Regions from separate parts of the Kocuria rhizosphaericola genome, predicted to be linked through region 3. Evidence: riboswitches for the same ligand, from Rfam matches in the RefSeq annotation. Region 3 holds a riboswitch; each other region holds the start of a gene.
The links. Region 3 has a riboswitch for S-adenosylmethionine ahead of ACH9D2_RS09615 (O-acetylhomoserine aminocarboxypropyltransferase/cysteine synthase family protein). Riboswitches for the same ligand answer to the same signal wherever they lie in the genome.
Positions count from the first base shown of each region.

Region 1: linked by a shared signal. The riboswitch ahead of ACH9D2_RS17880 (bifunctional o-acetylhomoserine/o-acetylserine sulfhydrylase) and the one ahead of ACH9D2_RS09615 (O-acetylhomoserine aminocarboxypropyltransferase/cysteine synthase family protein) in region 3 are both predicted to bind S-adenosylmethionine.
Region 2: linked by a shared signal. The riboswitch ahead of ACH9D2_RS05815 (hypothetical protein) and the one ahead of ACH9D2_RS09615 (O-acetylhomoserine aminocarboxypropyltransferase/cysteine synthase family protein) in region 3 are both predicted to bind S-adenosylmethionine.
Region 4: linked by a shared signal. The riboswitch ahead of ACH9D2_RS19075 (MetQ/NlpA family ABC transporter substrate-binding protein) and the one ahead of ACH9D2_RS09615 (O-acetylhomoserine aminocarboxypropyltransferase/cysteine synthase family protein) in region 3 are both predicted to bind S-adenosylmethionine.

Region 1 is NZ_JBISWK010000175.1:11,741-15,366, reverse strand. It holds gene ACH9D2_RS17890 (CPBP family intramembrane glutamic endopeptidase) at 1-577, shown strand, start outside; gene ACH9D2_RS17885 (VOC family protein) at 616-1,254, opposite strand; SAM riboswitch class IV at 1,397-1,512, shown strand; gene ACH9D2_RS17880 (bifunctional o-acetylhomoserine/o-acetylserine sulfhydrylase) at 1,589-3,001, shown strand; gene metX (homoserine O-acetyltransferase MetX) at 2,998-3,626, shown strand, end outside.
Region 2 is NZ_JBISWK010000052.1:4,897-8,522, reverse strand. It holds gene ACH9D2_RS05830 (cell division protein PerM) at 1-349, opposite strand, end outside; gene ACH9D2_RS05825 (glycosyltransferase) at 522-1,691, shown strand; gene ACH9D2_RS05820 (PIN domain-containing protein) at 1,695-2,078, opposite strand; gene ACH9D2_RS05815 (hypothetical protein) at 2,090-2,323, opposite strand; SAM riboswitch class IV at 2,338-2,463, opposite strand; gene ACH9D2_RS05810 (hypothetical protein) at 2,867-3,163, shown strand; gene ACH9D2_RS05805 (hypothetical protein) at 3,289-3,474, opposite strand.
Region 3 is NZ_JBISWK010000091.1:48,714-52,339, forward strand. It holds gene ACH9D2_RS09600 (transketolase C-terminal domain-containing protein) at 1-46, opposite strand, end outside; gene ACH9D2_RS09605 (thiamine pyrophosphate-dependent enzyme) at 43-1,218, opposite strand; gene ACH9D2_RS09610 (Lrp/AsnC family transcriptional regulator) at 1,461-1,913, shown strand; SAM riboswitch class IV at 2,013-2,121, shown strand; gene ACH9D2_RS09615 (O-acetylhomoserine aminocarboxypropyltransferase/cysteine synthase family protein) at 2,169-3,485, shown strand; gene ACH9D2_RS09620 (cystathionine gamma-synthase) at 3,494-3,626, shown strand, end outside.
Region 4 is NZ_JBISWK010000186.1:6,960-10,585, reverse strand. It holds gene ACH9D2_RS19085 (methionine ABC transporter permease) at 1-53, opposite strand, end outside; gene ACH9D2_RS19080 (methionine ABC transporter ATP-binding protein) at 110-1,189, opposite strand; gene ACH9D2_RS19075 (MetQ/NlpA family ABC transporter substrate-binding protein) at 1,186-2,079, opposite strand; SAM riboswitch class IV at 2,179-2,295, opposite strand; gene dxr (1-deoxy-D-xylulose-5-phosphate reductoisomerase) at 2,367-3,626, opposite strand, start outside.

The DNA.
Region 1 (3,626 bases), on a different contig from region 3:
GCTCTTCGACCTGCTGCGCCAGCTCACCGGCATCGCCCTGGACCTGGTGCCGGTGCTGCTGGCCCTGTACCTGCTCGCCGGCTCCGCCGGTGCGCTGGGCACGGTCCGCCGGCGGATCGGTCTCGACGCCCGCATGCCCGTCCCGGACCTCGGCCTGGGCACCGTGCTCTTCCTGCTCATGGGGCTGGGGACGCTGGTGCTCTACGGCGCGGGCCGGGCCCTGGGCGTCACCGCCGAGGTCACGACGTCCGGGCTCGCCGAGCACTGGTGGACGGTTCCCGTGCTGCTGCTCTCGGCCGTGCGCCACGCCCTGGTCGAGGAGGTCGTCGTGGTCGCGTTCCTCACCGACCGGCTGACCCGCATCGGCTGGAGCTGGCCCGTGGTGCTGGTGGTCACGGCCCTGTTCCGCGGCAGCTACCACCTGTACCAGGGGATCGGGCCGTTCCTCGGCAACGTGCTGATGGGCCTGGTGTTCGCGGAGCTCTACCGGCGCACCGGCCGGGTGATGCCCCTCGTCGTCGCGCACTTCCTGCTGGACGCCGTGGGATTCCTCGGCGCCGCCCGGCTGCTGGGCTGAGCCGGGGTCCGCCGGGCGGGCCCCGGGCCCTCCCGGCCTCAGATGGTGACGGGGCCGTCCGGGGTGGTGAACGTGACGGAGAGCACCCCCGGGGTGCCGTCCGGATAGCGCCAGTCGACCTCCAGGTCCTGGAGCGCGGTCTCGACGGGGGCGCCCAGCCACTCGGCGACCCGTTCCGGGGCCCCGGCGATGCACATCCCCGCGAGGCCCACGTCCGTGATCCGCGCCTGCGACGGGTGCATCTCGGGGCCGGACTCGAAGTGCACCATGAACGGCAGCTGGGGGTCGGCGATCAGGCCCTTGACGCCGATCTGGCGCCACTCGAGGCACCGCCCGTCCGGGAACACCCGCTGACCGGGCACGGACCGGCGCCCGAGGCGCTGCTCGAAGGGGGTGAGGTCGTCGACCTCCACGACCCAGCCGAGCCAGCCGCCGCCGGCCTCGGACCGGGCGCGCACGGCCTGGCCGAAGGGCGCCTTCTCCGCCGCCGGGTGCTGGAGGACCTCGACGACCTCCACGTACTGGTGGTTGGTGAGGGGCAGGATCATGTTGCGGGTGCCGAAACGTGGGTGCACCCCACCCTTGACCGGCTCGATCCCGAGCTGGTCCGCGATGCGCTCGGTGGTGGCCGCCAGGCCCTCCGGGCGGCAGGCGTAGGACACGTGGTCGACTCTCATGGGCTCATCGTGGCACCCTGTGAGTTTCGTCTCCAAATCGGTCTGCGACGCGCCCGGCGTGGTGCCCCCGGCGCCCCGCGCCGGGCGTCACGGCCGGACCCGGCTTGACGCCGTGTCGCCCGAATCCGGAGAATGCTGTCCAGGTCATGAGCGCCAGCGTCCAAGCCCCAGCTAGCTGGCCGGCAACCCTCCACCGCGGTGGGGTGCCCTGGGTGAAGACCAGGCTCCTCGCGACCGGCGAGCGAGCAAGCGCGGGTCCCCGGTGCCCGGCCCTTCCCGGCCGCACCGCCTCGGCCGGGACGGGACCCCTGACACCCGCAAGGAGTCCCACGGCATGTCCGAGTCCCCCGCTTCCAGCACCGACGTCCCCGCTTCCGGCACCGACGTCTTCACCGCCGAACGGCCCACCCCGGAGAACCCGGGGGGCTGGGCCTTCGAGACCCGGCAGATCCACGCGGGGCAGAGCCCCGACCCGGTCACCGGCTCCCGGGCCCTGCCGATCCACCAGACCACATCCTTCGTCTTCCCGGACGCCCAGGCCGCGGCCGACCGCTTCGCGCTCGCCGAGCTCGGCCCGATCTACACGCGGATCGGGAACCCGACCACGGAGGTCGTGGAGAACCGGATCGCCGCCCTGGAGGGCGGCGTGGGCGCCCTGATGCTCAGCGCGGGGCAGTCGGCGACCACGTTCGCGGTGCTCAACGTCGCCGGCGCGGGCGACCACATCGTGGCCAGCCCGAGCCTCTACGGCGGGACCTACAACCTGTTCAAGTACACGCTGCCCAAGCTCGGCGTCGAGACCACCTTCGTGACGGACCCGGACGACCCCGAGGCCTGGCGGCGGGCGGTCCGGCCGAACACCAAGGCCTTCTTCGCGGAGACGATCCCGAACCCGCGCAACGACGTCCTCGACATCGAGACCGTCTCCGGGATCGCCCACGACCACGAGGTGCCGCTCATCGTGGACAACACCGTGGCGACCCCGTACCTGGTCCAGCCCTTCCGCTGGGGCGCGGACGTCGTGGTGCACTCGGCCACCAAGTTCCTGGGTGGGCACGGCACGGCGATCGGCGGCGTCATCGTGGACTCCGGCGCCTTCGACTTCGGCCGCTACCCGGAGCGCTTCCCCGGCTTCAACCTGCCCGACGAGTCCTACGGCGGACTCGTCTACGCCCAGGCACTGGGGGCGGAGGGCCCCTTCGGCGTCAATCTGTCCTACATCCTCAAGGCCCGGGTGCAGCTGCTGCGCGACCTCGGCTCGGCGATCTCCCCGTTCAACGCGTTCCTCATCGAGCAGGGCATCGAGACGCTGTCCCTGCGGATGGAGCGGCACGTGGACAACGCCGGGAAGGTGGCCCGCTGGCTCGAGGCGCGCGAGGACGTGCGCTCGGTGTCCTGGGCCGGACTGGAGTCCTCCCCCTGGCACGGGCGGGCGCAGAAGTACGCGCCCCTCGGCGCCGGCTCGATCCTGGGCTTCGTCCTCGACGGCGGCCGGGAGGCCGGAGCCGCCTTCGTGGACGCCCTGACCCTGCACTCGAACGTCGCGAACATCGGCGACGTCCGCTCCCTCGTGATCCACCCGGCGTCCACCACGCACAGCCAGCTCCTGCCCGAGGAGCAGCTGGCCTCCGGCGTGGAGCCCGGCTTCGTGCGCCTGTCCGTGGGCCTGGAGAACATCGACGACATCCTGGCGGACCTGGGGCAGGGCTTCGCCGCGGCCGCGGCCGTGCACGGGGGACAGGAGTGACCGTGACCGTCGTGAAGGGCGCCGACGCCGGGACCGCCGTCCGCGAGGACGGCGTGCCGCGCATGGCCGGGATCGGCGAGCTGGAGCTCGAGTCGGGCTTCCGGCTGCCCGAGGTCCGGATCGCCTACGAGACCTGGGGGACGCTCGCCCCGGACGGGTCCAACGCGGTGCTCGTGGAGCACGCCCTCACCGGGGACACCCACGTGGCGGCGGGCAGGGCCCGTCACGGCGCCCCCGAGGCGGAGCGGCGCGCCGCGGAGACCGGCGGCTGGTGGGAGGGCCTGATCGGCCCCGGCGCCGCGATCGACACGGACCGCTACTTCGTGGTCTGCACCAACATCGTGGGCGGCTGCTACGGGTCCACGGGCCCGGCGACCCCCGCGCCGTCGAGCGTGGACCCCGAGGGCCGCCCCTGGGGCTCCCGCTTCCCGCTCGTCACCGTCCGGGACTCCGTGCACGCCGAGGCGGCACTGGCCGACACCCTCGGCATCGACTCCTGGCGCCTGGTCATCGGCGGCTCCATGGGCGGTGCCCGGGCCCTGGAGTGGGCCGTGACCTATCCGGACCGGGTCCGGGCCTGCGCGGTGGTCGCCGCGTGCGCCCAGTCCAGCGCCGAGCAGCTGGC
Region 2 (3,626 bases), on a different contig from region 3:
CGGCGAGGCCGCTGAGGTACGGCTGCCAGAACTGACCCTCCCAGCAGGCGCGCGCCAGCCGCCTCCCGGCCTGCCACGCGAGCGCGAACGGCACGAGGGTCAGTCCCAGCGGGACGAGGTTGAGCGTCCCGGTGGTCGCGGGCAGTCCCGCCCCCGGGTCCAGGGCCACCTGGAGGGGCGTGAGGTGGGCGAGCAGCCACACGTGGCCGGAGAGCACGAACCCGCCGATCAGGCCGAGGGTGTCGAAGCCGTCGGCGAGCCACACCATGAGGACGGTCAGCAGGACCAGCAGGTAGGACACCACGGCCACGGAGCCGAGTTCCAGCACGCCCTGCAGCCACAGCGGCATCGGCACGCCACGGCGGTCGGGGCGTGCTGCGGGGGAGGAAGAGCCATGGGAGTTCATCACCGCCCATCCTCCCACGCCCGCGCGGCGCCCCGGCAGAGGCTTCACGGCGCCTTCACCGGCGGGCCACGTGCCGCTTCCCGTCCGGTCGCCCGCCCCGGGCAGGCTCGCGCACATGAGAGTCGCCGTGGTCGCCGAGCAGTTCCTCCCCCACCTGAACGGAGTCACCCACTCGGTGCTCCGGGTCGTCGAGCAGCTGGTCGCCGGGGGGCACGACGTCGCCGTCCTGGCACCCTCCTACGACCCCGCGCCGCTCGGGCGCCTCGTGGAGGACGTCGTCGAGGACCTCGACGGGGTGCCGGTGCACCGGCTGCCCGCCGTTCCCCTCACCGGCTACCCGGCCGTGCGCGTAGCCGGGGGGACCGTGGCGCGGGTGCGCCGGCAGCTGGCGCGCTTCCGGCCGGACGTGGTCCACGTGGCCTCCCCGTTCGTGCTGGGCCGCCGGGCGATCCTGGCGGCCCAGCAGCTCGGGGTGCCGTGCGTGGCGGTCTACCAGACGGACGTGCCCGGATACGCGGCCAAGTACGGGGCGCCGTTCCTCGAGCATCTCCTGTGGGGGCACGTGCGCTCCATGCACAACCTCGCCACGCTCACGCTCGCGCCGTCCACCTCGGCGGTCCGGCAGCTCACCGAGCACGGCGTCCACGACGTGCACCTGTGGCGGCGCGGGGTGGACACCACCCGCTTCTGCCCCCGGCACCGGGACGAGCAGTGGCGGGAGGAGGTCGGCGGCGGCCGGCGGATCGTCGGCTACGTGGGCCGGATCGCGCCGGAGAAGCAGGTCGAGGACCTCGCCGCGGTCGCGGACCTGCCCGGCACGCGGCTCGTGGTCGTGGGCTCGGGGCCGGAGGAGGACGCCCTGCGCCGCCGGCTCCCGCAGGCCCACTTCACCGGGCGGCGCAGCGGCGCCGACCTCGCGCGCATCATGGCGTCCTTCGACGTGTTCGTCCATCCCGGCGAGTTCGAGACGTTCTGCCAGACGATCCAGGAGGCCATGGCCTCCGGGGTGCCGGTCGTCGCGACCGGTCGGGGCGGGCCGCTCGACCTCGTGGACCGGTCCCGCACCGGCTGGCTCTACCCCCCGGGCGACCTCGGTGCGCTCCGCGGGCACGTGGTCGACCTCCTGGGCGACGAGGCGAAGCGGGCCGCGTTCGGCGCCGCCGCGCACGCGGCGGTCCAGGGCCGGACGTGGGACGTCCTGGTCGGACAGCTGCTCGAGCACTACGAGCACGCCGTGGAGCTCTCGGTGCGGGGGCGCGGCCCGCGCCACCGCCGCGCCGGCTGAGGGCTACCGCCGGGCGGGGGCCGCGTCCAGCACGGACGCCCCGGTGCCGGCGTACCGCCCCGGCTCCACGGTCAGCACGGTCAGCCCGTGCACCTGGGCCGTGGCGGCGGTGAGCCCGGCGAGCGGGTCGGCGGCCACCGTCGCGCCCAGCGAGCCCCACGCCCGGGCCACGGCGGCGTCCACCGGGAGCACCCGGCCCGGGAAGCGCAGCTCGAGCTGCTCCACCCACAGCGTCTCGTCGGGCCGCTCGGCGAGCAGCTCGCCGAGCACCGTGGCCGGCAGGAACAGCCGCCGGTGGCCGTGCCGGCGCAGGGCTTCGGCCAGCCCGGGGCAGCGCTCCGGGGTGCGCACCCCCAGCAGCACGGAACGGTCCAGGAGCAGGTCCACGGCGCGGGACCTCAGGCCGCGGCGGCGAGCTCCCCGCGGGCCGGAGCCAGCAGGAAGTCCACGAACTCGGTGCGGGCCTGCACGGCACGGGCGTAGTCCTCGAGGCTCATGGCGGAGACGCTGATGGGCGGGACGCTCCGGGCCGGGTCGCTCGGGACCGGGTCCCTTCCGGCTGGGACGCCCGGGGCGGTCTCGGAGAACGCTCCGGCACGGGCGGAGGGGGCAGGGGTGCGGGGGTCGGACATGACCGGGGATCCTTCGGGCGCTCTTGCTCGCACCGGGTACCGCCGCGGCGGTGATGCGAGCCGCTTCGTCATCCGAACCACCCGTGAACATGGGGTTGGTGCCCGGTCAAGTCGGAGCTTGCCGACCGGGTCTCTTGAAGCTGTCTCCATTGAACCACATCGGCGAGCTCCGCCCCGGCGGCATCCCGCGCCGCCCACCTGTGCGCCGGTCTTCCCCGGGACGTCACCGCTGCGACACCTCGGCGACACATCCCTCCGCTGGAATGGGCTCGGAACACCGGGGACGGCGCCGACGACGAGCCCGAGCATTACGTTTCAGTGACACAACTCACGACTCGCTTGTCGAGGTGTCGGAGCTCCGGGGTAGCCTGGATCTGCTTCTCGAGATGCGGCGTCCACGTGCTCGACCGGAGATCGACGATCCCCGACGAGCCCGTGGAGAGGCTCCGACCCGCTGCGCGCCAACCCGATGTTCCCGGGTGGATCGGATGACGAAGCGGCGGGCAACGCCATCGGATGCCTGCAAGAACGTCAGGAGAAAACATGACCATGTCCGAAGAAAGAACAGCCATCACCACCGACCAGCGCGAGGAGTGGATCGACGTGACCGTCACCGCCCTCCCCGATCTGCACCTCGTCCGGCTCACGTCGACCGACGGGGACGTGCAGGAGTACCTGAGCCCTGAGGCCGACGACCTCGCCGCCGCGGCGGAGCACGCGGAGGGAACCGCGCAATGGTGCGCCAAGTACCGCCAGCTCCTCGTCCCCGGAGCCCTCGCGGCCACCGGACGGCACCCGTTCTTCAAGCTCCACCCCTCGTCCCTCCCGCTGTCGGCGTAGCCTGCGGGCAGGACACGACGGAGGCCGCAGCCCATCGGGCTGCGGCCTCCGTCGTGGCCGGGCGCGGTGGATGCACGAGTGCAGGTACACGGACGAGCAGGCGTGCGGAGGGGTCCGCACGGCGCTCACTCAAGACCGTAGTCCCCCGCGGAGCCCCAGCCGCCGGCCTCGTCGGCGGAGCCGTCGAACTCCCACTCGGAGGCCTCGAGCTCGAAGGGCACGGTGACCTCCAGCTCGGCGTCGGGAATCCGGTTGACCACGAAGGGGTCCTCCGGCTCCGCCGCCGCGGGGCGCGGATCGGGAACGCTCACGGTGCTTCCTCCCGGGGCTCTGCTGCGGCGCGTCTCGCCCGCGCTTCTCTCCCAGTGATTCTGCCCCGTGAGACGCCCCCCGTGGGGCACGACGACAGAACCGCCGCCGGGCGGAGCCCGACGACGGTTCTGGAGGATCTGCGGGCCGGGGC
Region 3 (3,626 bases):
CCGCCGGGGCCTCGCCGGACGGGGCGGGGGCGTGGAGGGTGCTCACTGTCCGGTCTCCTCTCGGGCGAGCTCGGCGGCCAGGAACTGCTCCTGCTCGGCGAGCTGCGGGGTCTGCTCGGTGTAGACGTGGCGGAACAGCTCGAGCGGGTCGATCTCCACGTCGGCGTTCATGCCGTCGCGCAGGGCCGCGGCGACGTCCTCGGCGGCCGCGGCGATGCGTTGCTCCGCAGCGTCGTCGAGCACGCCCTCCCCGGCGAGGTAGGAGCGCATCCGGGTCACCGGGTCCTTGGCGATCCACTCCTGGACCTCGGCGTCGTCCCGGTAGCGCGTGGCGTCGTCGGCGTTGGTGTGGGCCTGCATGCGGTAGGTGTGCGCCTCGAGGAGGAGGGGCTCGGACTCGGAGCGCGCCAGGTCCACGGCGCGGCGCAGGGTGGCGAGCAGCGCCACGAGGTCGTTGCCGTCCACGCGCTCGCCGGCCATGCCGTAGCCGACCGCCTTGTGGGCGAGGCTCGGGGCCGCGGACTGCTGGGACAGGGGCACGGAGATCGCGTAGCCGTTGTTCTGCACGAAGAACACGACCGGCAGCTTGAACACGGCCGCGAAGTTCAGGGCCTCGTGGAAGTCGCCCTCGCTCGTGGCGCCGTCGCCGCACATCGCCAGGACCACGGTGTCCTCGCCGCGCAGCTTCGCGGCGTGGGCCACGCCCACCGCGTGCAGCAGCTGGGTGGTCAGCGGCGTGGACTGGATGCCCACGCGGTGCTCGTACGGGTCGTAGCCGCCGTGCCACTCGCCGCGGAAGATCGCCATGACCTGCATGGGGTCCACGCCCTTGGTCATGACCGCCACGGTGTCCCGGTAGGTGGGGAACAGCCAGTCGTCCTGCTCCAGGCACAGGGCGGCCGCCACCTGGCACGCCTCCTGGCCGTGGCTGGACGGGTAGACCGCCATCCGGCCCTGGCGGACCAGCGCGGAGTTCTGGTCGTTGACCCGCCGCCCGACCACCAGCTTCTCGTAGGCGTCCAGCAGGACGTCGCTGGCGGGCAGCGGGTACTCGTGGCCGGGGCCGGTGCCCTGCTCCTCGGGGGCGAGCAGCCGCCCGCTCGGGTCGACCATGCGGATCTCGCCGCGGGCCGGGAGCATGTACTGCTCCGGCGTGATGCCGAAGCTCTGGGAGGCCCGGAGGATCGGGTCCTCGGGGGTCTCGGCGGTCTGGCTCATGGTGTCCCCTCGGTCGGTCCCCGGCCCGGACGCGGGCCCGGGAAGGCAGGAAGGCTGGTGCAGCTCTGTCTCCCCAGTATGCGATCCGGACATGGTTCGTACCCAGAGAGCCGGGAAAGTGCAGAAGACTGTGACACACAGTGCACAATATGTGGACGAAATGTTCTAGTGTGGCGTGGAGCACACGCATTCGTCCGACCCGTTCCGCACCCCGCGACCCACCCACCCCGAAGGAGCCCGCCGTGCCCTCGACCCCCGTGCAGCTGGACGAGACCGACCGGAAGATCCTCGCGGAGCTGTCCCGGGACGCGAGGCAGTCGGTGACCGCGATCGCCGCGGCCGTGCACGTCTCCCGGGCCCACGCCTACGCCCGCATCAACCGGCTCCGGGACGAAGGCGTGATCCTGCGCTTCAGCACTGTGATCGACCCCGTGCGGGCGGGGCTGCAGGCCTCCGCGTATGTGACGCTCAAGCTCCAGCAGAACACCTGGCGGGAGCTGTGCGCCCAGCTCCAGGCCATTCCGGCCGTGCACCACATCGCCCTGGTGGGCGGGAACTTCGACGTCATGCTGCTGATCCGGGCCGTGGACACGGTGCACCTGCGGCAGGTGATCTTCGAGCACATCCAGCAGCTGCCCGGCGTGGTGGACACGCAGACGTTCCTGGTCTTCGAGGACATCGACACACGGGCCTGACGCGGGTCCGGTGCGCACGGTCCGCGTCATGAACCGTCACGGTCGTCATCTTCCGTCGCGGGGAGACACCCACTACCTCTGCGCATAGTGTTGTTCCAGCTTCACGAGACGTGACCGCCAAGCTCCGACTGGGTCGCGCACCAACCCCATGCTCATTGGGTGGTTCGGATGAAGAAGCGGCCTGCATCCACTGCGGCACCCCCGGGTGACCGCGGCCGTCCGGTGCGGGTAAGAGCAAGGCACAGGAGCAGCGCCATGTCCATCCCCGTGACCGACCACGACCTCGCGACCCGGCAGATCCACGCCGGCACCCACGGCGACGTCACCCAGCGCACCCTGACGGTGCCGATCTACCAGACCGCGGCGTTCGAGTTCCCGGACTACGAGGCGGCCAAGCAGATGTTCGCCCAGACCCGGCCGGGCTTCACCTACACGCGCACCGGCAACCCCACGGTGGCGGTGCTCGAACAGCGCATCAGCGACCTCGAGGGCGGCGCGGGCGCCGTGGCGACCGGCTCCGGGCAGTCCGCCGTGGCCGTCGCGCTGCTCGCCCTGCTCGGCCAGGGCGCCGGCAAGCACCTCGTGGCCTCCGAGAAGCTCTACGGCGGGACCGTGGACCTGCTCACCGACTCCCTCGCCGACCTCGGCGTCGAGGTGTCCTTCGTGGACCCCACCGACCCGGGGGCGTGGGCCGCGGCCGTGCGCCCCGACACCCGGGCGTTCCTGCTCGAGTCCATCGGCAACCCGCTGGCCACCCTGCCGGACCTGCCCGGGATCGCCGACGTCGCCCGGGCCGCCGGGGTGCCCGTCGTCGTCGACAACACCCTCGCGTCCCCGGCCCTGTACCGGCCGCTCGAGAAGGGCGCCGACATCGTGGTGCACTCCGCCACCAAGTTCCTGGGCGGGCACGGCAACGCGCTCGCCGGGGCGGTCGTGGACGGCGGGACCTTCGACTGGTCCGCGCGGCCCGAGAAGTGGCCGCAGTTCACGCAGGCCCGCGCCCGCTGGGGCGGGCTCAGCCTGGCTGAGAAGTGCGCCGGGGCCAGCCCCTACCTGCACCTGGTCCGGGCCAAGTACGTGCACGACCTGGGCACCACGTTGTCCCCGTTCAACGCCAGCCAGATCCTGCAGGGCACCGAGACCCTCGACCTGCGCGTGGCCCGCCACACGGCCTCCGCCCTCGAGGTGGCCGAGTTCCTGGCCGGGCACCCCGCCGTCGCCCGCGTCCACCACCCCGGCGTGCCCGGGGACCCCGGCGCCGGGATCGCGGCCCGGGACTTCCCGCGCGGGACCGGCTCCGTGTTCTCCTTCGACCTCGCCGCCCCCGACGCCGCCGTGGGACCGTTCATCGACGCGCTCCGGCTGTTCAAGCTGGTCGCCAACATCGGGGACACCCGCAGCCTCGTGGCCCACCCCGCGGCCATGACGCACTGCCGGCTGACCCCCGAGCAGCGTCTGGCCGGCGGGATCGCCGAGACCACGATCCGGCTGTCGATCGGCCTCGAGTCCCCGCAGGACCTCGTGGCCGACCTCGGCCAGGCCCTCGACACCGTCCAGACCACCCGGAAGTGAGCCCCGCCATGACGTCCTCCACCGCCGCCCGCACCCGCCACCGGGGCTTCACGACCACCGCGGTCCACGCCGGCCAGGAGCCGGACCCGCTGACCGGGGCGGTCATCCCCCCGATCTACCAGACCTCCACGTTCGCCCAGG
Region 4 (3,626 bases), on a different contig from region 3:
ACGCCCACGAGCAGTCCGAGCGCACCGGCGAGCAGCAGCGTGACGGCCACCATGTAGAGGGTCTCCCCGAGCGCGGCCAGCAGCTCGGGTCCCAGGACGGACCAGTCGTTCACGCGGCCACCTCTCTCAGGGTCGTGATGCGGGACATCTCGTCGACCACGGCCTGCACAGCCGCGTCCTCGCCCGTCAGCTCGAAGGTCAGGGACCCGAAGGACTGCTCCTGGAGCACGCTGATCCCGCCGTAGGCGATGGTGAAGCGGACTCCGCGGGCGGCGCCGTCGGAGAGCACCCCGCCGATGTCCACGCCGTCGCCGACGTCCACGATCACCAGGCGGCCGCGGTGGGCGCGGCGCAGCCGCTCCACCTCGCGGGCGTCGGGCACCGAGTGCAGGACGGAGGAGACGAAGCGGCGGGCGGTCTCGGTGCGGGGCCGGGCGAAGATGTCCACGGTGGAGCCGTGCTCCACGACCTTCCCGTCCTGCATCACGGCCACCCGGTCGGCGATCGCCCGGACCACGTCCATCTCGTGGGTGATGATCACGATGGTGATCCCCAGTTCCCGGTTGACCCGCTGCAGCACCTGGAGCACCTCCTGCGTGGTCTCCGGGTCGAGGGCGCTCGTCGACTCGTCGGCCAGGAGCAGCTTCGGACTGGTCGCCAGGGCGCGGGCGATGCCCACGCGCTGCTTCTGCCCGCCGGAGAGCTGCTCCGGGTAGTTGCGGGCCCGCGCGGACAGGCCCACGAACTCGAGCAGCTCGGCCACCCGGGCCCTGCGCTTCTCCTTGGGCCAGCCGGCCCGCTTGAGCGGGTACTCGACGTTGCCGGCGACGGTGCGGGAGGTGAAGAGGTTGAACTGCTGGAAGATCATGCCGATCTCCTGCCGCACGGGCGCCAGCTCGGTCTCGCGCCGGCCGGCCACCTCGAAGCCCTCCACGGTCAGGGAGCCCGAGGACACGGGCTCGAGCCCGTTGATCAGGCGCACCAGGGTGGACTTGCCGGCCCCGGAGTAGCCGATCACGCCGAAGATCTCGCCGCGGCGGACGTCGAGGCTGACGTCGTCGACCGCGAGCACCTCCCGCGCCGCCCGCCCCGAGCCGGTGCGGAAGGTCTTGGAGACGTTGCTGAAGCGGACGAGCACCTCGTCCGGGCGCCCGGGTGAGGGCGGCCCGGCGGGGACCGCCGCGCTCACTGCTCCTGGTCCTTGAGCTCCTGCTGGTAGCGCTCGGTCAGCTCCTGCAGCTCCTGCTGCTCCAGCTGCAGCGGCACGGCGGTGTCCTTCGTCTCCGTCATCTCGGCCTCGAGCACGGGCTCCTCGTGGTAGAGGCCGGCCACCTGCTGGAGGGTCTCGTCGTCGGCGAGCTCCTCGGTCGTGGTGAAGAGGTTGACATAGGCGCGCGAGCCCTCGGCCTCGGGGTCGTCCTGGGCGAGCGCCGACTTCGGGTCGATGTCCGCCCGCGAGAGGAAGTCGTTGTTGATGACCGAGCCGGCCACCGAGTCCAGCGAGAGCACCGTCTGCTCCGCGGAGACCGGGGTGACCTTCACCGTCGAGGCCTCGGTGTCGACGTCGAGCTCGGTGGGGATGAGGGTGTCGGAGGTCAGCTCGACCAGGCCCGCGGACTCGAGGACGAGCAGGGCGCGGGAGAGGTTCACGGCGTCGTTGGGCACCGCGATCTCGTCGCCCTTCTGGAACTGCTCGACGGAGTCGTACTGGTTGGAGTACAGGCCCAGCGGGTAGATCGAGGTCGAGCCGATCGGGGTGATCGAGCCCCCGGCCGAGTTGTTGTAGTCCGCGAGGAACGGGATGTGCTGGAACCAGGTCATCTCCACGTCGCCGGACTCGGTGGCGGGGTTCGGCTGGTTGTAGTCGGAGAAGTCGACGTACTCGACGGTGATGCCCTGCTCCTCGGCCAGCTTCTTGAGGGCGTCGTGGGTCGGGTCGGTGCCCACGACACCGATGGTGACCTTGTCGTCGGCGAGGACGCCCTCGCCGGAGGACTCCCCGGCGGAGCCGCCGCAGGCGGTGAGGGTGAGGCCGAGGGTCGTGGCCAGGGCGAGGAGGGGGAGGCGCTGCGATCGCATGTGGTGCCTTTCCGTGGGTCCGTAGGTGTCGGAGGTTCCACCAGGGCCGGGATCCGGCGGCGACGGCCGATCGGCGCGCGGAAGGGCGCGGTGGGCGTCGAGCCGTACTTGCCGCCGACCGTCGTCGGCCGTGGCCGGATGGTTCACCTGGGGCACCCCACTACGGGAGAGGGTTGCCGCCCAGCAAGCCAGGGCTTCGTGCTGGGACTCGTCATCCGGCGGACAGACTAGCACGGCGGCGCCGGGGTCCGGTGCCCCGGTGCGGGCGCCCGGGCGGAGGCGCCCGGTCAGCCGGCGAGGACCTCGCGGGCCCGGCGGCGGGCCCGGCGCTCGGCCGCCAGGACGGCCTCGAGCTCCAGCGGGCCGTCGTCGTCGTGCTCGTCCAGCACCGCCGCGACCGTGTCCACGATGGCCGGGAACCGGATGCGGCCGTCGTGGAAGGCGTGCACCGCCTCCTCGTTGGCCGCGTTGAACACGGCGGGGAACGTCCCGCCCCGCTCCCCCGCCGCCTTGATGAGCTCGACGGCGGGGAACGCCACGGGGTCGAGGGGCTCGAAGGTCCACTCGGTGGCGCGCGTCCAGTCGCACGGCAGGGCCGCGCCGGGCACCCGGTGGGGCCAGGCCAGACCGAGGGCGATGGGCAGGCGCATGTCCGGGGGCGAGGCCTGGGCGAGGGTGGAGCCGTCCACGAACTGGACCATGGAGTGGACCACCGACTGCGGGTGGACCACCACGTCGATCCGCTCGAGGGGCACCTCGAAGAGCAGGTGGGCCTCGAGCACCTCGAGGGCCTTGTTCACCATGGACGCCGAGTTGGTCGTCACCATCAGGCCCATGTCCCACGTCGGGTGGCGCAGCGCGTCCGCCGGCGTGACCGTCTCGAGCTCCGCCCGGGACCGGCCGCGGAACGGGCCGCCGGAGGCCGTCAGCACGAGCCGGTCCACCTCCCCGGCGGAGCCGCCGCGCAACGCCTGCGCGAGCGCGGAGTGCTCGGAGTCCACGGGGATCAGCGCGTCCGGGTCCCCGGTGGCCGCGGCGGCCGCCTTGACGAGGGCGCCGCCGGCGATCAGCGACTCCTTGTTCGCCAGGGCGAGCTTGTGCCCGGCCCGCAGCGCCGCCAGCGTGGGGGCGAGCCCGATGGAGCCGGTGATGCCGTTGAGCACGAGTTCCGCGCCGGGATGGGCGGCGGCCGTGGACGCGGCGTCGGGGCCGTGCTCGATCTCGGGGCGGTAGTCCCCCGCCCGGGCGGACGTGGCCCGCTCCGCGATCAGGCGGGCCAGCCGGGCGGCGTCCTCGCCGGTGCCGCTCGTGGCCACGAGCGCGGCGCGGGTCTCGACGGCCTGGTCGGCCAGCAGCTCGAGGCGGCTCCGTCCGGCGGCGAGGGCGACCACGGTGAACGGGGGCTGCCCCTCGAGTTCGCGCGCGGCCCGCACGACGTCGAGCGCCTGGGTGCCGATGGAGCCCGTCGAGCCGAGGACGCTGATCCTGCGGGGACCGGCGGCGACCAGGGCCTGCAGCTCGGGCGTCTGACGGGTGCGGGGCGAGGA